DNA from 3 places in the Rathayibacter sp. YIM 133350 genome. Region 1 is predicted to be linked to each of the others. Evidence: predicted binding sites of a transcription regulator. Region 1 holds the regulator's gene; each other region holds the start of a gene.

Region 1 (7,512 bases):
GCGTCTCGGGCAAGACCGGAGTGGGCGTCGAGGCCCTGCTCGATCGTGTCACCGAGCTCATCCCCGCGCCCCAGGGCTCGAAGGACGCCCCCGCCCGGGCCATGATCTTCGACTCCGTGTACGACAGCTACCGCGGCGTCATCACCTACGTGCGCATGATCGACGGGCAGCTGAACCCGCGCGAGCGCATCCAGATGATGTCGACGAAGGCCACCCACGAGATCCTCGAGATCGGGGTGAGCTCCCCGGAGCCGACGCCGAGCAAGGGCCTCGGAGTCGGCGAGGTGGGCTACCTCATCACCGGTGTGAAGGACGTGCGCCAGTCCAAGGTCGGCGACACCGTCACCACCGCAGCCAAGCCGGCGACGCAGGCCCTGCCCGGATACACCGAGCCGCTCCCGATGGTCTTCTCGGGGCTCTACCCGATCGACGGCAGCGACTACCCCGAGCTGCGCGAGGCGCTCGACAAGCTCAAGCTCTCGGATGCGGCCCTCGTCTACGAGCCCGAGACCTCCGTCGCCCTCGGCTTCGGCTTCCGCTGCGGGTTCCTCGGCCTGCTGCACCTCGAGATCGTCACCGAGCGTCTCGAGCGCGAATTCGGGCTCGACCTCATCACGACCGCGCCGAGCGTGATCTACGAGGTCACGACCGAAGACAAGAAGACCGTCACCGTGACGAACCCGAGCGAGTTCCCGAACGGCAAGATCGTCGCCGTGAGCGAACCCATCGTCAAGGCCGCCATCCTCGCGCCGAAGGACTACGTCGGCGTCATCATGGAGCTCTGCCAGGGCCGGCGCGGCACCCTCCTCGGCATGGAGTACCTCGGCGAGGACCGGGTCGAGATCCGCTACACGATGCCGCTCGGCGAGATCGTCTTCGACTTCTTCGACAACCTCAAGTCCAAGACGGCCGGCTACGCGTCGCTCGACTACGAGCCGGCGGGTGAGCAGGAGGCCGATCTCGTCAAGGTCGACATCCTGCTGCAGGGGGAGCAGGTCGACGCCTTCAGCGCCATCGTGCATCGCGACAAGGCCTACGCGTACGGCGTGCTGATGACGGGCCGGTTGCGCGAGCTCATCCCGCGCCAGCAGTTCGAGGTGCCCATCCAGGCCGCCATCGGCGCGCGCATCATCGCCCGAGAGTCCATCCGCGCCATGCGCAAGGACGTGCTCGCCAAGTGCTACGGCGGTGACATCACCCGTAAGCGCAAGCTGCTCGAGAAGCAGAAGGAGGGCAAGAAGCGCATGAAGATGGTGGGCCGCGTCGAGGTTCCGCAGGAGGCGTTCATCGCCGCGCTCTCGGGTGACACCGAGAAGAAGGAAAAGAAGTAGCGATGCCCCGCTCGACCTTCGTCGGCCAGCCGGTGACCTACGCCGCCATCGGCGGAACGCTCGCGCCCGACCTCATGACCTACCCGCCCGACGGCTTCCGTCCCGAGGAGCACTCCGTGCGCTTGGGCAGCGGCGCCGAGCGGTTCGCGACGGCCTCCGCCTCACTCATGACGTGGGGCGTGCAACGCGGAAGCGGCATCGAGGTCACCGACACCCGCCCGGGAACGGGCATCCAGTACACCGGCCTGTCGTTCAATCCCGACGGCACGCCCCTTCCCGAGCAGCCGCAGCAGCACGCCGAGGAGCGCTTCGGACCCGACGGCTCGCCCTACATCACGCCCGGAATGACCGCCGTGCTCAAGCTGCGCCTCTGGCGGCTGAGCGTCGAGGCGCCCGTGCGGGTCATCTACGTGATCGATGAGCCCGACCGGGCCGGCTTCGCCTACGGCACCATGCCCGGGCATCCGGAGAGCGGCGAGGAGTCGTGGATCCTGGAGCACCGGGAGGATGACTCGGTCTGGCTGCTCATCCGTTCCTTCTCGCGCGGCAGCACGTGGCTCTATCGGCTGGCCTCGCCCGTGCTGCGCGCGGTGCAGAAGCGCTACACCCGGCGCTACCTGCGCGCCCTGCATCCCGTCGCCGCCGCCTCGGCGTAGCTTTCCGATGCCCAGCGCCCTTCCCCTCGCTGATCCCGCACCGGCTGACGGATCGCTGCCCGCCTCGTCGATCGACGGCGCGGGCGAGCGCAGCTTCGGGGTCTACCTGCACGTGCCCTTCTGCCGGGTGCGGTGCGGCTACTGCGACTTCAACACCTACACGGGCACCGAGCTGCGCGGAGTGCGCCAGGCGGACTACGCGGAGCAGGCCGCCCTCGAGGTGGGCCAGGCGCGGCGCATCCTCGACGCCTCCGGTCTTCCTGCCCGCCCGGCGTCCACGGTGTTCTTCGGAGGCGGAACGCCCACCCTGCTTCCCGCCGCCGACCTCGTGCGCATGCTCGACGCCGTCGGCGAGCACCTCGGGCTCGCCGACGGGGCCGAGATCACGACCGAGGCCAACCCCGACTCCGTCGACGCCGCCTACCTGCGCACCCTCGCCGGCGCAGGATTCACGCGGGTCTCCTTCGGCATGCAGTCGGCTGTGTCGCACGTGCTGGCTGCGCTCGAGCGCACCCACGACCCCGAGCGCATCCCGCTCGTGGTGGAGTGGGCCCGCGATGCCGGTCTCGACGTGAGCCTCGACCTCATCTACGGCACTCCCGGCGAGAGTCTCGGGGATTGGGAACGCAGCCTCGAGCATGCGCTCGCACAGCAGCCCGACCACCTCAGCGCCTACTCGCTCATCGTCGAGGACGGCACGAAGCTCGCGCGCCAGATCCGGCGTGGCGAGCTCGTGCAGCCCGATGAGGACCTGCAGGCCGACATGTACGAGCTGGCGGATGCTCTGCTCGCCGACGCTGGCTACGACTGGTACGAGGTGAGCAACTTCGCCCGCTCGGACGAGCACCGCTCCCGGCACAACCTCGCGTACTGGCGTGGCGGGGACTGGTGGGGCGTCGGCCCCGGAGCGCACAGCCACGTCGGCGGAGTGCGCTGGTGGAACGTGAAGCATCCCGCGGCGTACGCCGACCGGGTGCTCGCCGGCGTATCGCCCGGGGCGGGCAGGGAGACCCTCGACCCGGCGACGCGGGAGACCGAACGGGTGCTGCTCTCGGTGCGCATCCGCGAGGGGATCGCGATCGACTCGCTGGAGGCAACCGCCCGCGAGGGCGTCGCCGGACTTCTCGCCGACGGGCTCATCGACGCGAAAGCCGCCCTGTCTGGATCAGTGCGACTGACCCTGACAGGGCGGCTGCTGGCGGATGCCGTGGTGCGGCGTCTGCTGCCCGAGGGCTAGCTGACGAACTTGATCGCGAGCGGGTAGGTGTAGGGCTGGCCCTGGTTCGCCTTCATCGCGGCGATGATGCCGAGCACGATCGAGAGCACCCACGCGGCGAGCAGGATGAACAGCCCGACGACGACCAGCGAGAGGACCCAGCCGACCACGTAGGCGATGACGAGCGTGATCTGGAAGTTCAGCGCCGTCGCGGTGTGCAGGCGGATGAAGGGCCCGCGATCCCTCAGCACGAGGTAGCCGATGAGGGCGGGCAGGAACCCGAACAGGATGCCGCCGATGTGGATCAGCGTCGCCCAGAGCTTCTCATCCGCGGGGCTCAGCGGCGTGGCCCGCTGATACGGGTCTCCGGGCGGAGGGGGAGGAGGTGTTGCGCCAGACATTGTTACTCCTTGTCAAACGTGCCGGACGGGACGGAGATGGTGCAGTGCAGTGCCACCCTACTGTCCGGCTGTCTTCGGCGATGGTGTGTGACGCGGCGTGTGACGCCGGATCACTTGACCAGGCGAACGGCGAACGGATAGCGGTAGCTGCCACCCGCGTTCACACGCACGCCGGCGATGATCGAGAAGACCACGTCGATGATCACGAGTGCCCAGCCGACGAGGGCGAAGAGGAACGAGACGACGAACCAGGCGCCGACGGGAAGCGTCCAGAAGAGCGCGGCAAACAGGATGGCGGAGAGGATGGCCCAGATGATGATGGCTCCCACCATGGTGATCTGGAAGTTCAGCGCCTCCTTGGACTCCTGGCGGGTGTGCGCGCCGCGCTTTCCGTAGACGAGGTAGATCACGAGTGCGGGCACGATCGCGAGCAGGGCGAACCAGCCCACGAAGAACGCCAGGATGGAGATGGCGCCGCCGAAGTGCGCCCATGCCGCCCACTGCTTGTCCTCGCTCGGAGTGAGATCGGCGGGCGGGGTGGCGGTCGGCGTCGTGCCATAGGCCGGCGGCTGCGGAGCGTGCGGCTGCGGTGCTTGCGGCTGACCGCCGTAGCCACCCGCGGCCGGTGCAGCCGGGGGAACGGGCGCGGCTGGCGCTGCCGGGGGCGGCGGCGGGGACGCGGGCTGGCCGCCGCCGGCGGCCGGGTCAGGCGGCAGGGGGGTGTTCGGGTCGCTCACGGCGGGCCCCTTTCGTTGAGAATGAGCCGTCTGCTGCGGCGCGCACGGGCGTCGTCGCCGACGCAGGTGAGATCACGGTAGCGCGTCGAATCACCGGCGGGCAATCATTTCCGGGCAGCGAGTGGCGTTAGAATTGGCACTCGGAAACAGCGAGTGCTAACGGCGGGAGGGTGCGGCCATGGTGTCGGAACGCAGTCTGTCCGTGTTGCGCGCGATCGTGCACGACTACGTCGCCTCGCGCGAGCCCGTCGGTTCCAAGGCGATCGTCGAGCGGCACGCGTTCGGCGTCTCGGCCGCGACCATCCGCAACGACATGGCGCAGCTCGAGGAGGAGGAGCTCATCACGGCTCCGCACACCTCGTCGGGGCGCATTCCGACCGACAAGGGGTACCGCCTCTTCGTCGACGGGCTCGCCGACGTGCGCCCGTTGACGCCGGCCCAGCGTCACGCCATCGAGACGTTCCTCGGTTCCTCGGGCGACCTCGACGACGTGCTGGCCCGATCGGTGCGGCTGCTCTCGCAACTCACCCACCAGGTCGCTCTCGTCCAGTATCCCAGCCTCGGGTCGGCGCGCATCCGTCACATCGAACTCGTACGCCTGAGCGAGACCCGCCTGCTCTCGGTGCTCATCACCGACAACGGCCGGGTCGAGCAGCGACTGGTCGACCTCGACGGCTGGGTCGACGAGGCCGCGCTCACCTCGTTGCGCACCCGGCTGAACGAGTCCCTCGTCTCGCTCTCGATGACGGATGCCGCCGAGCGGCTCGCCGGCATCCGCGACGAGGTGCCCCTGCCGGAGCGCCCCCTGGCCGACGCCGTCACCGCCACGCTCGCCGAGCAGGTGCTCGCCCACCGGCAGGACCGGCTCGTGATGGCCGGCGCCGCCAACCTCGTGCGCACCGAGAGCGACTTCACCGGAAGCATCTTCCCGGTGCTCGAGGCCATCGAAGAGCAGGTGGTGCTGCTGAGGCTGTTCGGCGAGATGGCCTCGGAGCAGCACGGCGTCTCGGTGAGCATCGGGCGCGAGAACGCCGCCTTCGGGCTGGGGGAGACCTCCGTGCTCACGAGCGGCTACTCCGCCGCGCGGGGCGACATCGGTCGGCTCGGCCTGCTCGGTCCGACCCGCATGGACTATTCGAACAACATGGCGGCGGTTCGCGCCGTCGCCCGCTACCTCTCGAAACTGCTCACGGAGAGTTGACGAGACCACGGAAGACCCCTCACGCGCACATCCGGTGAGGGCGGAAAGGAAGCCGCGTGGCTGACCACTACGAAGTCCTCGGCGTGTCGCGAGACGCATCGATCGACGAGATCAAGAAGGCGTACCGCAAGCTGGCGCGCGAGCTGCACCCCGACGTGAACCCGGGAGCGGAGGCGAGCGAGCGCTTCAAGCTCGTCACCCACGCCTACGACGTGCTGAGCGATCCCCGCCAGCGCCAGCAGTACGACCTCGGCGGCCAGGACTCGCCGTTCGGCGGCGCAGGCGGGGCCGACTTCGGCGGCTTCGGCGACATCTTCGAGACCTTCTTCGGGGGCGGAGACGGCTCGGGTCGGCGGGGACCGCGCTCCCGCCGTGAGCGCGGTCAGGACGCCCTGCTGCGCGTGGAGGTCGACCTCGACGAGATCATCTTCGGAACGCACCGCGACATCGAGGTCGACACCGCGGTGCTGTGCGAGACCTGCCACGGCTCGTGCTGTGCGCCGGGGACCGCGCCGGTCACGTGCGACATCTGCCACGGCACCGGCTCCATCCAGCGCTCGGTGCGCTCGCTGCTCGGCAACGTCATGACCTCGAGCCCCTGCGGCACCTGCCGCGGGTACGGCACGGTCATCGCGACGCCGTGCGTCACCTGCCAGGGCCAGGGTCGCGTGCGGGCACGTCGAACCGTGCCGGTCGACATCCCCGCCGGCGTCGACACCGGCGTTCGGCTGCAGATGCCGGGCAGCGGCGAGGCCGGTCCTGCTGGCGGACCCAACGGCGACCTCTACCTCGAGATCAAGGTGCGCCACCACGACGTCTTCAGCCGAAACGGCGACGACCTGCTCTGCACGCTCGAGGTGCCGATGACGGATGCGATCCTCGGCACCACCGCGACCGTGCACGCGCTCGACGGCGACGTCGAGATCGAGCTGCGCCCCGGAACCCAGAGCTCCGAGATCATCACCGTGCGCGATCGCGGCGTGACCAAGCTGCGCGGGTCGGGCCGCGGCGACCTGAAGATCGGCGTGCAGGTGGTCACGCCGATGAAGCTGAACGGTCGTGAGCGCGAGCTCATCCAGCAGTTCGCCAAGAGCCACAAGGCCGGCAAGCCCGAGCTCTCGCACTTCCAGCAGGGACTGTTCGCCAAGCTGCGCGATCGCTTCCTCGGCTAGGTTCGCCCCTATGAGCTCCCTCTACCTTCGCGAGGACCTCGAGGTCGACGACGTCGGGGCCGCGGTCAGCATCCTCGGCGCCGAGGCCCGTCATGCGGTGACCGTCGGTCGTACGCGGGTCGGCGAGACGATTTCCATCGGCAACGGCCGTGGGCTCGTGGTGACCGGGGAGGTCACCGCGGCCGCGCCCGGCGAGCTCACGATTGCCCCGCGCGTCGTCGAGACGGTGGAGGCTCCGCGGCCACGAGTCGTGCTCGCCCAGGCTCTGGCCAAGGGCGATCGCGACGAACTCGCCGTGCAGGCGGCCACCGAGCTGGGCGTCGATGCGGTCATCCCCTGGGCGGCCCGGCGGTCGGTCTCCCGTTGGGAGGGACCGAAGGTGCAGAAGGGCCGCGAACGCTGGGCGCTCATCTCCCGCGAGGCGGCCAAGCAGTCCATCCGGCCGTGGCTTCCCTCGGTGGGCGACCTCGCGACGACGAAGGATCTCGCCCGGCTCGCGGCGACGGCCCGGGTGCTCGTGCTCGAGCCGACCGCATCCGAGGCCCTCACCGAGCTCTCGAGCGATGACGACGAACGTGACATCGTTCTCGTGGTGGGCCCGGAGGGCGGCATCGCCCCCGAGGAACTGGACGCACTGAGGGATGCGGGCGCGTCGCTGCTGCGCCTGGGCACGTCGGTGCTGCGCACCTCGACGGCAGGCCCCGCCGCGATCGCGGTGCTGAACGGCATCCTCGGCCGCTGGTGAGCCGGCACGAGCCCGCACTTTGTGCGGGTCCCCTCGCATCGACCCCGCACTTT
Region 2 (7,512 bases), on a different contig from region 1:
CTTAGAAGTCCATGCCGCCGGTCGGGTCGCCGACCGGAGCGGCGTTCTTCTCGGGCTTGTCGGCGACGACGGCCTCGGTGGTGAGGAACAGGCCGGCGATCGACGCTGCGTTGAGCAGAGCCGAGCGGGTGACCTTCACCGGGTCGTTGATGCCGGCAGCGAGCATGTCGACGTACTCGCCGGTCGCGGCGTTGAGGCCGTGTCCGACGGGCAGGCCCTTCACGCGGTCGGCCACGACGCCCGGCTCGAGGCCGGCGTTGAGGGCGATCTGCTTGAGCGGAGCCTCGATGGCGACCTTGACGATGTTCGCACCGGTCGACTCGTCGCCCGTGAGCTGCAGCTTGTCGAAGGCGATCTTGCCGGCCTGGATCAGGGCGACGCCACCACCGGCGACGATGCCCTCCTCGACGGCGGCCTTCGCGTTGCGAACGGCGTCCTCGATGCGGTGCTTGCGCTCCTTGAGCTCGACCTCGGTCGCGGCGCCGGCCTTGATGACGGCAACGCCGCCGGCCAGCTTCGCGAGACGCTCCTGCAGCTTCTCGCGGTCGTAGTCGGAGTCGGTGTTCTCGATCTCCGCACGGATCTGCGCGACGCGGCCGGCGATGGCGTCGGGCTCGCCGGCGCCTTCGACGATCGTGGTCTCATCCTTGGTGATGACGACCTTGCGAGCCTGTCCGAGCAGGTCGATGGTGACGTTCTCGAGCTTGAGGCCGAGCTCCTCGCTGATGACCTGGCCACCGGTGAGGATGGCGATGTCCTGCAGCTGCGCCTTGCGGCGGTCGCCGAAGCCGGGGGCCTTGACGGCGACCGACTTGAAGATGCCACGCACCTTGTTGACGATGAGGGTGGCCAGGGCCTCGCCCTCGACGTCCTCGGCGATGATGAGCAGCTGCTTGCCGGTCTGGATGACCTTGTCGACGATGGGGAGCAGGTCCTTGATGTTCGAGACCTTGGAGTTCACGATGAGGATGTAGGGGTCTTCGAAGACCGCCTCCTGGCGCTCCTGGTCGGTCACGAAGTACGCCGACAGGTAGCCCTTGTCGAAGCGCATGCCCTCGGTGAGCTCGAGCTCGGTGCCGAAGGTGTTCGACTCCTCGACGGTGACGACGCCCTCCTTGCCCACCTTGTCGATGGCCTCGGCGATGATGGCGCCGATCTGCTCGTCGGCGGCGGAGATCGAAGCGGTGGCGGCGATCTCCTCCTTGGTCTCGATCTCCTTCGCGTTGGCGATGAGCTCGGCCTCGACGGCGGCGACGGCCTTCTCGATGCCCTTCTTCAGGCTGATCGGGTCTGCACCGGCTGCGACGTTGCGCAGGCCCTCGCGAACCAGCGCCTGGGCGAGCACGACCGAGGTCGTGGTGCCGTCACCGGCGACGTCGTCCGTCTTCTTGGCGACCTCCTTGACCAGCTCTGCGCCGATCTTCTCGTACGGGTCGTCGAGTTCGATCTCCTTGGCGATGGAGACGCCATCGTTCGTGATGGTGGGGGCGCCCCACTTCTTCTCGAGCACAACGTTGCGACCGCGCGGGCCAAGGGTCACCTTGACGGCGTCGGCGAGCGTGTTCAGACCGCGCTCAAGGCCACGACGGGCCTCCTCGTTGAAAGCAATGATCTTTGCCATGTGTGATTCTCGTCCCTTCCCGGACGTTTCAAAGATGCGTTTGTTAGCACTCGATTCAGACGAGTGCTAATCCGATTCTGGCACTCGGAGCATGCGAGTGCAAGCCGGTGCAGGGAGGCTCTCAGCCGAAGGCCACGCTTCCGCCGTCGGTCGGCACGAGTTCGATCCAGGTGTTGCCCGGCGCCAGCCGTACGGTCGTGCCGTTCTCGTCAGCAAGGCGGATGCCGGCGGCCTGGTCGGCCTTCGACCAGGTGCCGTGCAGGGTCTTGCCGCCCGTGGAGAACCACGCCTCTCCCCCGCCGACCATGACCGTCTTCGGCACTTCGCCGTAGCGCCAGTCGATGCCCACGCGCAGGGTGACGACGTTGACGGCGTGCAGCTGATCGCCGTTCGAGTCGACGTCGGGCGCGCCCTCCTGCGACCGGAGCCAGTAGTCGTGCTCGTCGTCCCAGGAGAAGCTCGGAAAGCGCTCGTCGGAGAAGACGGCGTTGATCGACGCGGTCGCCGCGCCGTCCTGCGCCGCGGTCGACGTGGCGGCATCCGTCGAGTACGCGAACTGCTGGGCAGGCGGGGCGAGGTCGGAGTGCCGGTCGACGGCATCCTTGGCGTGCAGGATGACGTCGTGCGGCGAATCGTGCACGTCGTCGCGGTAGAACAGGCCGGTGTCGTCGTAATCGAACACCACGTTCAGCACCGGGGTGGCCTGCATCATGGCCACGAACTGCTCCTGGCCGCCGGAGTACGCCACGATGCCGCCGAAGGGCGTGATGATGTCGGGGTCCATGGGCCGGATGGAGCGCACCGGGCCGATGAGGTCGGGGATGTCGGAGTGCCAGAGTGCGACGTAGCGGGTGAGTCCGCCTTCGACGAGCTCCTCGAAGACGATGTCGGTGCGCTCGAGGCCCACCTGCGGACGGGCTCCGACATGGTTGTCGATCTTGGCGGCGAGCGAGGGATGCGCGAGGCTTCCGGCGGGAACCGTGGTGCCGCGCAGGGGTGCCAGCTGGGTCGCCGCCGGTGGCGAATAGTCGGAGACGTACGCGGACCCGCTCGGAGGAGGTGTCGCGGTGACCGAGGGAGCCCCGCCCGTGCACCCGGCGAGGAGCACCCCGAGCGCTACGAGCATCCCCGCTGCGGCGAACCGTGGCATGCGACCTCCCGCCACAAACACCAACGCCGCCCGCGGTGTGCGGACGGCGTCAGCGATAGTCACTGATCAGGCGAGTCGTACCGACTCGGCCTGCGGACCCTTGTTCCCGGTACCGACCTCGAAGACCACCTGCTGGCCTTCTTCGAGAACCTTGTACCCTGCCATGTCGATGGCGGAGTAGTGGACGAAGACGTCCTGTCCCCCACCGTCGACCGTGATGAACCCGTAGCCCTTTTCAGCGTTGAACCACTTGACGGTTCCGTTCGCCATACGTTGCTCCCATTGCTGTGAAACTCGCAGCACCTGCCCAAATGCCTGTACCGGGCCTGTCGCAGTGAACTGCGCCCATCGTGCCGGGTGCTGCAGCCCCGACAGGAGCGTTATCACACGGCCAAATGATCGACCAATCCCAGATACTACTGAAGCTGTGTCGAACGACAAGAGCCCGAAGGCGGGTTTTTATCGCGGAATGGCAACGATTCGACACAAACGGACGCGTCCGTGCGTTTCCGGTGCGATTTCCGTCGTTCTGAGGCGGATCAGGCCGCCGGGGGCGAGTAGTCGGTTCCGATGACGACGACGAGCTGCGCGCCCGTCTGGGCGAAGTCCTGTGAGAGCGCGACGTCTGCGCCGGGCAGGGCGGCCGCTGCACCGCGGGCGGCGCCCTCGAGCCCCGCGTCGGCGTAGTAGACCCGGGTCTTGGCGATGTCGCTCGAGTCGGCGTTCGAGGTCGCGCCCACGTTCCAGCCCTGTCCGCGCAGGATGTCGGCGACGGTGCCGGCCAGCCCCTCGGTCGTGGTGCCGTTGAGCACGGTCACGCTCACGCTCGGATCCGTCGTCGGCGCTGCAGCAGGCGCCCCGGATGCCGTCGGCGTCGCCGAAGACGTGGTGAGGGGGGTCTCGATGTCGAGCCCGTTGTTGAGCCAGAGGATGCCGACGGCGCCGATGACGATGAGCACGACCGTGGCCAGCGCCGCCCACCCGAGGACCACCCAGCCGCGCCCGCGCCGCCGGGGCGCGCGGTGTGCTCCGACACGTTCGAGATCGTTGGGGAACTCATCGAAGCGGTCTTTGGGAGTGGAGGTGGCCATACTCGTCCGGTCTGGTCGGGCTCAGAGCGAGCGCCGCGAGCGCGCCGCTGCACGTGCGTCGCGCATCCGCTGCAGTCGCTTGATGAGCATCGGATCGTGGGCGAGCGCGATCGGAGAATCGATCAGCGCGCCCAGCAACTGATAGTACCGGGCCGCCGACAGGCCGAACTCCGTGCGGATCGCCTGCTCCTTCGCCCCGGCATGGGCCCACCAGGTGCGTTCGAATTCCAGAATGGCCTCGTCTCGCGCGCTCAGTCCCATGCCCCTCCCTCGTCGCCTCATCCTAGGCAGCGGCCCGCGAGGAACATCGAAGGCCGCTCGGCGGTTCGGTACGAGAGGGGCCGCCGATGCGGCCCGTAGGATTCATACGGAGGAGATGTCATGGACTACGAGGTTTCGAAGAGCGACGACCAGTGGCGCCAGGAGCTCGGCAGCGACAGGTTCGCCGTGCTGCGCGAGGCCGCGACCGAGCGTCCCTGGACGGGCGAGCTGCTGGACGAGGAGCGAGCGGGCATCTACACCTGCGGCGCCTGCGGAGCGGAGCTGTTCAAGAGCGGCACCAAGTTCGACTCCGGATGCGGCTGGCCGAGCTTCTACGAGTCGGTACGCCCCGAGGCCGTGCAGCTCATCGAGGACGACTCGCTCGGCATGGTGCGCACGGAGGTGCGCTGCGCGAACTGCGGCTCCCACCTCGGGCACGTGTTCCCCGACGGCTTCGGAACGCCCACCGGCGACCGCTACTGCATGAACTCGATCGCGCTGAACTTCACGCCGGAGAGCTGAGCGCGCGCTCGCTGCGGGCCCCATCCCCCGAACACGCAGTAGTTGCGGGTCCGGTTCCACCGAACACGCAGTAACTGCGGGTGTCAGGCCGCCCGCACCCTCCATTTCTGCGGGCTCGGTTGGGGGGCACCCACCAATCCTGCGGACTCGACTAGCCGTTCGCGCTTCTACGGAGCCCATCCCGCCCGCATCCCGACAGCAGGATGTGCGCGAGCCACCACCTCTCCTCGACGAGAACGCAGTAATTGCGGGTGTCACGCTGCCAGCACCCACCGTTTCTGCGGGATGGACGCGAGCCAACCACCGTTTCTGCGGGCTCGACTCGGCGGACCCACCACTTCTGCGGAGTCGACTCGGCTCGCGCCGAGAACGCAGTAATTGCGGGTCTCACCTCCCCCGGACCCACCATTTCTGCGGGATCGGCGCCGGGGCACCCACCGTTTTTGCGGGATGGTTGTTGGGCGGTCGCGCGCGCCGACGTCGACGCAGCCCGGGACGGGGTGCCTGCAGACGCAAACGGCCCGGTTTCTCGTAAGGAACCGGGCCGTTCTGCGTGGTCTGCACGGGCGTCGCCCGCAGGGCCGGCTGCGGGACTCGAACCCGCAACCTACGCTTTACAAGAGCGTTGCGCTACCAATTGCGCCAAGCCGGCGAAGGCCGAAGCCTCGGTCTGCAATCCTAGCCCGAGTGATCAGCCCGCCGGTGTCGGCGTGGGGGTGGGGGTCGACGTCGAGTACGTCTCGCCCGCGGCCTGCAGCACGAACGAGCTGAACTCCTTGGGGTCGGTCAGCGAGCCGGAGTACGACTTGCCGTTGACGATGACGGTCGGGGTTCCCTTGAACTCCTTCACATCGGAGTTCGGCAGCGGTTCGTTCACCGCCCGGTCGGTCGCGGCATTCACCCAGGCGTTGAAGTCCTTGCCCTTCACACACGACTCGATCTTGCTCATCGAGCCGACTCCGGCATCCTTGATGACCTTGATCATCTCTTGGTCGGACGGGCCGGCCGTGTTCTCCTGCGGCTGGTTGGCGTACATCGCCGTGTTGAAGGCCCAGAAGTCGTTGGGCGAGTAGTTCGCCACACACGCCGCCGCGTTCGCTGCGCGTAACGAGTACTTCGTGCCGAGCGAACGGCCCTCGAGCAGGTTGATCGGGTGGATCTCGACCGTCGCGGCTCCGTCGTTCAGCCACTGCTCCATCTGAGCCGAGTTCGTGCTCTCGAACTGGTTGCAGTAGGGGCACAGGTAGTCGACGTACATACGGATGTTGGCGACGTTGCCCGTCTCATCCGGTACAGAGGGCGTGGGGGTGCTTCCCGCCGCGATCGCCGGCGTCTGCACGGCCTTCAGGCCCTCGCCGATGAGGATGCCGTCGCTGGCCATGTTCTTCGGCCCCGGCCCGGCCGGCTTCACCGACTGCACGATGACGAGCACGACGATGGCCACGATCGCCAGCACCACGACGGCGATGCCGGACTGCAACAGCACCCTGTTGCGCCGCTCCTTCTTCTTCTGTTCCTCACGCAGCTGGCGGGCCTTCTCACGGGCCGCTTCGCGCCGTTGGTTCTTGCTGGGACGGGGTTCATTCCCGTGGGTCATCGATCCTCGCTCGCACGTAAGGGATAGCGCCTCGTGCACGTGCAGGTGCACGAGCAAACGCAGTCAAGATAGTAGGCCGGGTGTCTGTGAAATGACCAAACGCTGCCTGGACGGCGTTTCTACGCATGATCCGTGCGCGCTGCGCGGGCCGTACCTGAGGATTCGTCGATGCGCTGTCGGCATGCAATACTGACACTCGGTCACCGTCGATCGATGGCGACCACCACATCCATTCACTACGGATCGTCCGGCACGTACCTGCCGGTGAAGGAGAACACAATGGCATCCGTCACTTTCGATAAGGCAACGCGCCTTTACCCGGGCGGCACCCGCCCCGCTGTCGATCAGCTGGACCTGCAGGTCGCTGACGGCGAATTCCTCGTTCTGGTCGGCCCCTCCGGATGTGGCAAGTCCACGTCGCTGCGGATGCTCGCCGGACTCGAAGAGGTCAACGAGGGCAACATCTTCATCGGCGACCGCAACGTCACCGACGTTCCCCCGAAGGACCGTGACATCGCCATGGTCTTCCAGAACTACGCGCTGTACCCGCACATGACCGTCGCCGAGAACATGGGCTTCGCGCTCAAGATCGCCGGCGTCGGCAAGGACGAGCGTGCGGCCCGCGTTCTGGAGGCGGCCAAGCTGCTCGACCTCGAGCCCTACCTCAGCCGCAAGCCGAAGGCCCTCTCGGGTGGCCAGCGTCAGCGCGTCGCCATGGGCCGCGCCATCGTGCGTCAGCCCCAGGTGTTCCTCATGGATGAGCCGCTGTCGAACCTCGACGCGAAGCTGCGCGTGCAGACCCGCACCCAGATCGCGTCGCTGCAGCGTCGTCTCGGCGTCACCACGGTCTACGTGACCCACGACCAGACCGAGGCGCTCACCATGGGCGACCGCATCGCCGTGCTCAAGGACGGCGTGCTGCAGCAGGTGGGCACCCCGCGCGACCTGTACGAGCAGCCGAACAACGTGTTCGTCGCCGGCTTCATCGGCAGCCCCGCCATGAACCTGTTCACGGCGGACTACACCGAGGACGGCGTCAAGTTCGGCAGTGCCCTGGTTCCGGTCGCCCGTGACGCCATCGCATCCGCGACCGGCAACACCGTGACCGTGGGCGTTCGCCCCGAGGACATCACCGTCTCGACGACCCCGGGCACCGGCCTCGAGGTCGACGTCGACCTCGTCGAGGAACTCGGCGCCGACGGCTACCTCTACGGCCACTCGACGATCGAGGGCAAGCGCACCGACCTGGTGGCGCGTGTCGACGGTCGCA
Region 3 (7,512 bases), on a different contig from region 1:
GAGGGAGTAGCGGGTGTGTGGCGCGTCGACCCTTCGCAACTCGAGCGGCCTTTCACGGCGCGCACCGCCTTGCTCTCCCCGCTGGACCGGCTCGTGCACGATCGCGTTCGGGCGCTGGCCCTGTTCGACTTCGAGTTCACGCTCGAGATGTACAAGCCGGCTGCCGCCCGGCGGTGGGGTACTTCGCCCTGCCGATCCTGCATGGCGACGCCCTCGTCGGAAAGCTGGATGCGATCGCCGATCGCAAGGCGGGAGCACTCCTCGTGCACGCCGTGCACGAGGATCGGCCCTTCACCTCCGAGATCTCCGATGCCGTGCACCACGAGATCGAGCAGCTGGCGCAGTGGCTGGGGCTGACGCTGCGAAGGTGAAGCGGCGGACGACCTCGTGTCGTCGATGGCGCCTCAGCGCCGAGCGGCCCAGGGGTCGTAGTCGACCTCGAGGGGCTCCTGCTCGGGCCGGGCCCCCTCGGGCACGTGCTGCAGGTTCACCCGGATCCGGTACCACAGCGAACTGGATCCGCGCATGCCGTCCACGAGCACGTCGGCCGGTTCCAGGAGCGGCACGATGTCGCCGTGGCGCTTCTTCCAGCTCTCGAGCCCGGCCAGCGCCTTATCCTTCGTCTTGGCGCGGGCGATCTCGATGAGCGGCATCGTCGAGCGCCGGCGACCCGAGCCGTCGGATGCGGGCGGCGGCTTCTCGGCCGGCCCGAGTTGCTTCGCGAGGGCGAGCAGCGCATCCAGGCTGCCGGGCGCCTCGTCGATTCCGGCGGCCGGGTCGCCGCGTTCGGCAAAGCGCTGCGGCACCGTGAGCACCGTGAAGTCCTGGGGCCGGGCGTGGCGAACCTCGTCCCACTCCAGCGGCGTCGACACACGGGCGTCCGGTACCGCGCGCACCGAGTACGCCGAGGCCACCGTGCGGTCCTTGGCGTTCTGGTTGAAGTCCACGAACACGCTCTCGCCGCGTTCCTCCTTCCACCATCGGGCGGTCGCGAGGCCGGGCGCACGGTTCTCGACCTCACGGGCGAGCGTCTCGGCGGCCAACCGCACCTCGCGGTACGTCCAGTGCGGAGAGATGCGCACCGAGATGTGCATGCCGCGGGAGCCGGAGGTCTTCGGCCAGCCGACGAGGCCGTGATCCTCGAGCACGTCGCGGGCCACCAGGGCGACATCCACGATCTGCGACCACTCCACCCCCGGCATGGGATCGAGGTCGACGCGCAACTCGTCGGGATGGGCGAGATCGCCGGAGCGCACGGGATGCGGGTTGAGGTCGATGCAGCCGAGGTTCACCACCCAGGCCAGCGCTGCCGCATCCGAGACCACGACCTCTTCGGCCGACGTTCCCGAGGCGTAGTGCAGGGTCGCGGTCTCGATCCAGTCCGGTCGCGACGACGGCGCGCGCTTCTGGAAGAAGGCCTCCTGGTCGATGCCCTTCACGAAGCGCTTGAGCACCATCGGCCGATCCCTCACGCCGCGCACGGCGCCGTCCGCGACGGCGAGGTAGTACCGGATGAGGTCGAGCTTGGTCACGCCGGGCTGGGGGAAGACCACCTTGTCGGGATGACTGACGCGCACTTCACGGCCGTCGAGCTGCAGCACCGCGGCCGAATCCTTCGTGGGGCTCACGCCTTCACCCTACGGAGCAGACCTGCGGACGTGCCACCTTTTGCCGGTTTCCTGACGCCGTGGGCCCGCCAGGAGTGGCACGTGGACGGGACCTGAGAGGGGCCGACAGAGTAGCACCGGCGCCTCCGGCGGGCTAGATCAAGACAGCGGGGCGGATGCCGCCTACCGTGGCCTCGTGAGCAAAGAACGCGTGAGCCTGTTGATCCTCGGCGCGGGCGGCGACCTGACCAAGCGGCTGCTCGTGCCCGGTCTGGCGAGCCTGCTGAGCGTGCACGACTACGACGTGCAACTTCTCGGGTCTGGGCTCGACGAGCGCAGCCAGGAGCAATGGAAGAGCCTGGTTCACGACTCCTTCAGCGGAGAGGGCTCGGGCCCGGCGCGCGACCGGGTGCTCGAGGGCACCCGATACATCACCGCGGACGCGACGGACCCCGACGACCTGAAGAAGCTGTTCGAAGCGTGCGACGGCACTCCGGTCGTCTACTTCGCGCTGCCCCCAGCTGTCACGGCCAAGGTCTGCGAGACGATGGCCCATGTGCAGCTGCCGAAAGGCATCCGGCTCGCCCTCGAGAAGCCCTTCGGTGTCGATCTCGAGAGCGCTCGCCGGCTGAACGGCCTGCTGAAGAACCTCGTGCCCGAGACCCAGATCTTCCGCATCGATCACTTCCTCGGCATGACCACCGTGCTCAACATGCTCGGCCTGCGATTCTCGAACAAGCTGCTCGAAGGCGTGTGGAACCGCGACTCCATCGACCGCGTCGACATCCGCTACGACGAGACGCTGGGACTCGAGGGCCGCGGCGGGTACTACGACCACTCGGGCGCCCTCGTCGACATGATCCAGAGCCACCTACTCGAGGTGCTCGCCTTCTTCGCCCTCGAGCGGCCGGACCGCGTCGACGAGGCGGAGCTTCGCGACCGCGTGGTGGAGGTGCTGCGCGAGACCTCCGTCTGGCAGGGGGATCCGGTCGCATCCAGTCACCGAGCGCGGTACACGGCAGGCACGGTGGGGGACCGATCGATGCCCTCGTACGTCGACGAGGCGGGCGTTGACCCCGCGCTGAACACCGAGACCCTCGCCGAGGTCACGCTCGCGGTCGATACGCCGCGCTGGAAGGGCGTTCCCTTCACCCTGCGATCGGGCAAGGCCCTCGCGAGCAAGCGCACGCAGGTGGTGGCGACCTTCAAGGAAACGCATACGCCCGAGGGGATCGAGGGTGTCGAGCAACCGGATGTGGTGGTGCTCGAGCTGCGCAGCGGCGCGGTCGAGCTTCATCTCACCATGAACGGCGGCGGCGACCCGTTCCGCCTGGAGCGGGCGACCCTCACCGCGACGCAGGAACCCGGCCAGCTGCTTCCCTACGGCGAGGTGCTCAAGGGCATCCTCGACGGGGACCCGACGCTCTCGGTGCGGGGTGACGTGGCCGAGGAGTGCTGGCGCATCGTCGAGCCGGTGCTCGCCGCATGGAAGGCGGGCACGGTTGTGCTCGAGGACTACCCGGCCGGATCCCAGGGACCCGAGGGCTGGCCGCTCTGAGGGCTGGCCGCTCTGAGGGACGGCGCCGCCAGGCGACCGCCGCGGTGTTCGACGCTGCCTCAGCCGACCCCCGTCGAAACCGGCCCAACTTGGAGCGGACCGGTGGTGCGTCCATAGCGCTTTCATAACGGGGCAGCGCACAATGCCGGTGGAAAGGCGAGCACCCATGACCGACCATCCGATCGACCAGCATCCGATCAACCAGCATCCGATCAACCCGACACCGACCACCCCGCCTGCGTCGGCCGGGCAGCCGAGAGCCCGCTCCTCGTGGCTACCGGTGTGGCTCACGCTCGGCGGCGTCGCAGTGGCCCTGCTGTGCTTCGCCAGCGGCTTCGGCGCCGCGACGACGCTCTTCGCCGTCGGCCACGTCGTTCACCAGGTCGAGAACAGGGACGCCCACTTCCGCGGCCCCGACGGCGATCAGGTGCCCGGCCGAGACCTCCCTGGTCACCTCCGCGACAAGAACGCGCCCGAGACGCGCCGGGCACCGAACTCCTGACCAGCGGTTCAATCCTTGTGGAAAAACCTGCGGAGATCTCTTAGCACTCAGCTCCCGAGAGTGCTAATCTGTCGTTGAGTCCATCACGCTCAACTTTCAACACAGAGGAGATGATCATGGCCAACACCTTCGACCCGTTCCGCGAGTTCGATCGCGTCGCATCCGCCCTTCTCGACACGCGCAGGGGCCCGCGCATGATGCCGATGGATCTCTATCGCGACGGCGACCACTACGTGCTCTCTGCCGACCTGCCGGGTGTGGATCCCGGTTCGGTCGACATCGACGTGGACGGCCAGTTGCTCACCATCCGTGCCGAGCGCACGCTGAGCAATGCCGAGAACGTCAAGTGGATCACCCGCGAGCGAGAGGCCGGCAGCTTCTTGCGCCAGCTCAGCCTGGGCCAGGGGCTCGACACCGAGCACATCTCGGCGAGCTACTCGAACGGCGTGCTGAGCGTCACCATTCCGGTGAGCGAGAAGGCGAAGCCGCGCAAGATCGAGGTCACCCAGCAGCAGACGCCCGCGGATTCCTCGCACACGCTGACGATCTGAGCAGCGAGCAACAGCGCCCGACCGGTCGACGCCGGTCGGGCGCTTCGCTGTCTACGGCGTCATTCCTCGATGGCGGCCAGGGCTGGCGCGAGCTCGTCGCACAACTCCCGCGCGAGGAACCCCAGCGGCGCGATGCGGTGCGCGAGCCAATCACCGGCTGACGCGTGCACCTGGCTCGCCCACACGGCCGCCTCAGCCGCATCCACGCCGCGCGCCGCGAAACCGGCGATCGCTCCCGCGAGCACATCGCCACTGCCCGAAGTGCCGAGCCCGGGACCGCCGTTCCGGATGCGCCAGACGCGGCCGTCGGGCGCTGCGACGCACGCCTGCGAGCTCACGACTGCGTTGAAGTTCCCGGCGACCTCCGCGACGTCGGAGTCCAGGTTCTCGATCTCGCGGCCCAGCAGCCGAGCGGTCTCATCGAGGTTGGGGTTGAGCAGCAGAACGCCATGTCGCGGACCGCGCCGTCGCTTGCCGATCACCCCGAGCGCGAAGGCATCGAGAACGAGCGGGGTCTCGGCCGCGAGCTCTGCCGAGACCTCCTTCAGAAGCCGTTCGGTCTGGGCGAAGTCCATCAACCCGGGCCCCAGGAGTACGGCGCTCGCGGTGCGCACCTCCTGGCGCACCTCGCTCGAGAGCCGGCCACGGCCATCCAGTTCGAACACGCCCGCCTCGGGGACGGCCGCAGCGACCGTACTCGCGCTCGCCGGGGGAACCACGACACTCAGGCGGCCGGCGCCGACGCGCAGCGCCGCGAGTCCCGAGAGCATCACCGCACCAGGAGCGACGGCCGAACCGCCGATCACGACCACGCGGCCGCGGCTGTTCTTCGAGGAGCCCGGGTCGGGCAGCGACCACCCGCTCAGCAGGGCATCCGTCACCTCGACGGCCGGGCGGGGCTCAACGCGGTGCGACATGCTCATCTCCTGAATGGGCCGTCACGGCGGCCCCCTCCTGCTGCAGGTGCTGGACGGTGCTGAATTCGACGAGGCGCCATCCGGCCGGCTCGCGCACGAGATGCGTGATCGACGCGTTGGTGACCGTGTTCTGGCCGGCGAACTCGAGAAGCTGCTTCTCATCGAGGCCCAGCAAGACATAGAGCGCGAGCATGACGACGGCATCGTGGGCAACGAGCAGGGCGGAGTTGGCGCTCACCGCGTCGACGGAGGCGAAGAACGAGCGCAACCGCAGCACCACATCGGCCCACGACTCGCCGCCGGGCGGTCGGTGGTAGAACTTGCCGAGGTGGCGACGCCGTGCCATCTCCTCGGGATGCCGCTCCTGCACACCCTTGCTCGTCAGCAGGTCGAGAATGCCGAGCTCACGATCGCGCAGGCGTTCGTCCACGAGCACAGGAGCACTCGCCTCGCCCATTGCGATCTCGAGCGTCTGTCTGGCTCGTAGGTAGGGCGAGCACCAGAAGGCTCCGATCTGGTGCCGATGCGTGTCCAACCACTCGCCGAGTGCGGCCGCCTGCTCCTCCCCGGCGGGGGAGAGCGGCACGTCCGCATCGCGGATGTCGAGCTCGATCACGCTGGCGCCTTCGGCGTTCGCGCGGCTGGCGGCCACGTTGCCGACGCTTTCGCCGTGCCGCGTGAGCCAGAGCTGTGTCAGTGCCATGGCCTCAGGCTAGGACTTCCGGGTCGGCGGCCGAACGGGGTTGCGCCCGTGCCGCCCGTGGTGCAGGCCGAGGCCGAAAGAGGCGGGGGCGCGTACTCTCGGTAGCGTGGGAGAAGCGGCGCTCGATGAGCTGAGCTCCGAGCTGCGGGCCGACTGCAGCCGCTGCTTCGCCCTGTGCTGCATCGCCCTGCGATTCGCGGCATCGGCCGACTTCGCCATCGACAAGGAGGCCGGCACTCCGTGCCCGCACCTCGCGGAGGACGACAGCTGCAGCATCCACACCGGCCTGCGCGGGCGTGGGTTTCGCGGCTGCACCGTCTATGACTGCCTGGGCGCGGGCCAGAAGGTCTCGCAGCAGACGTTCGGCGGAATCTCCTGGCGACGACCGGAGGTCTCGGGCACCGAGATGTTCGCGGTGTTCGACGTGATGCGGCAGTTGCACGAGCTTCTGCTCCACCTCTCCCAGGCGCTGATGCTGCAGGCGGCCGTCGAGGTGCACGAGCGGCTCTCGTGGGCCCTCGCGGAGACGCAGCGGGTGAGCGACGGCTCACCGGAAGACCTGCTCGCATTCGACCTGAAGGAGCACTGGGCCGGCGTGGATGAGCTGCTGCGCGCCGCCAGCGCAGCCACTCGCGCGGAGGCTCTCGCTGGACGACGACCGCATCCGCGCGCCGGCCGCGGCGCCGACCTGGTGGGTGCACGGCTGCGCGGAGCCGACCTCGTCGGCGCCGACCTTCGGGGCGCGTACCTCATTGCGGCCGATCTTCGGGGCTCGGATGCCGCCTTCGCCGACCTGATCGGCGCCGACCTGCGCGATACCGACCTGCGCGGCGCCGATCTCTCCCGTGCGCTGTTCCTCAGTCCTCCGCAGGTCGCTGCTGCCATCGGGGACGCCACGACACGGCTGCCGGCCGGAATTCCGCGACCCGCCTCGTGGGGGTGAGCAGCGCCGCCCCGCGAGATGCGATTCTGTGCCGGCGACGACGGCGCTCTACGCTCGGAGCATGAGCATCCACCCCGAGCCCGCGCGCTCGGACCGGGTGATCGGCGCCGCCACCCAGGTGGGCACCGAGGTCAGCATCAACTTCGGGTCCTCGCTCGCGGGGCTCACCGTGCCCGTGGTGGGAGCATTCCTCGTCGTCGCCGTGCGCCAGCTCGTCATGGTTCTCGTCGTGCTGCCGTTCTACCGACCCCACCGCTCCGAGCTGACGTGGCGTGCGCTCTGGCCGGCGATCGCCCTCGGCGTCGTGCTGGCCGTGATGAACCTGTCCTTCTACGAGTCGGTGCACCTGTTGGGGCTGGGCGTTGCCGCGACCATCGAGTTCCTCGGACCGCTCGCCCTCGCGCTGGCCATGTCGCGCCGGCTCCTGGATGCCGTGTGCGCGCTCGCCGCGGCCCTCGGCGTCTTCCTGCTCACGGGCTTCGACGGCACGACGAACCTGTGGGGCGTGCTGCTCGCGCTGACGGCCGCCGCAGCGTGGGCCGCGTACATCGTGCTCACCCGCCAGGTCGCGCTGAAGCTGCCCGGCCTGCACGGGCTGACGGTCGCGAGTGTCGTGAGCCTCGTCCTGCTGCTGCCGCCCACCCTGGTGACGCTGCAGTGGAGCGCCCTGGACACCCGCATCCTGCTCCTGCTGCTCAGCATCGGAGTGCTCTCCTCGGCGCTTCCCTACA

What was found. The regulator HrcA, encoded in region 1, represses chaperone genes, less so after heat shock. The targets are predictions, from matches to a motif close to TTNGCACTCGNNNNNNNCGAGTGCNAA.
Positions count from the first base shown of each region.
Region 2: groL (chaperonin GroEL) is a predicted target of HrcA. The motif match lies at 1,665-1,691, and genes of this name have one in related genera.
Region 3: WDJ51_RS10790 (Hsp20/alpha crystallin family protein) is a predicted target of HrcA. The motif match lies at 3,708-3,734, and genes of this name have one in related genera.

Region 1 covers NZ_JBBELO010000003.1:44,459-51,970, forward strand. The annotation lists gene lepA (translation elongation factor 4) at 1-1,331, shown strand, start outside; gene WDJ51_RS00275 (DUF1990 family protein) at 1,334-1,987, shown strand; gene hemW (radical SAM family heme chaperone HemW) at 1,995-3,224, shown strand; gene WDJ51_RS00285 (DUF4870 domain-containing protein) at 3,221-3,604, opposite strand; gene WDJ51_RS00290 (DUF4870 domain-containing protein) at 3,715-4,341, opposite strand; gene hrcA (heat-inducible transcriptional repressor HrcA) at 4,520-5,542, shown strand; gene dnaJ (molecular chaperone DnaJ) at 5,599-6,714, shown strand; gene WDJ51_RS00305 (16S rRNA (uracil(1498)-N(3))-methyltransferase) at 6,725-7,459, shown strand.
Region 2 covers NZ_JBBELO010000015.1:51,678-59,189, reverse strand. The annotation lists gene groL (chaperonin GroEL) at 2-1,621, opposite strand; gene WDJ51_RS03610 (DUF3048 domain-containing protein) at 1,743-2,771, opposite strand; gene WDJ51_RS03605 (cold-shock protein) at 2,838-3,041, opposite strand; gene WDJ51_RS03600 (LytR C-terminal domain-containing protein) at 3,311-3,862, opposite strand; gene WDJ51_RS03595 (DUF3263 domain-containing protein) at 3,884-4,144, opposite strand; gene msrB (peptide-methionine (R)-S-oxide reductase MsrB) at 4,244-4,645, shown strand; tRNA gene WDJ51_RS03585 (tRNA-Thr) at 5,225-5,297, opposite strand; gene WDJ51_RS03580 (DsbA family protein) at 5,337-6,242, opposite strand; gene WDJ51_RS03575 (ABC transporter ATP-binding protein) at 6,522-7,512, shown strand, end outside.
Region 3 covers NZ_JBBELO010000033.1:52,628-60,139, forward strand. The annotation lists gene WDJ51_RS10770 (DNA glycosylase AlkZ-like family protein) at 1-357, shown strand, start outside; gene ligD (non-homologous end-joining DNA ligase) at 405-1,628, opposite strand; gene WDJ51_RS10780 (glucose-6-phosphate dehydrogenase) at 1,804-3,165, shown strand; gene WDJ51_RS10785 (hypothetical protein) at 3,332-3,667, shown strand; gene WDJ51_RS10790 (Hsp20/alpha crystallin family protein) at 3,784-4,218, shown strand; gene WDJ51_RS10795 (NAD(P)H-hydrate dehydratase) at 4,278-5,135, opposite strand; gene WDJ51_RS10800 (histidine phosphatase family protein) at 5,119-5,838, opposite strand; gene WDJ51_RS10805 (pentapeptide repeat-containing protein) at 5,945-6,781, shown strand; gene WDJ51_RS10810 (EamA family transporter) at 6,843-7,512, shown strand, end outside.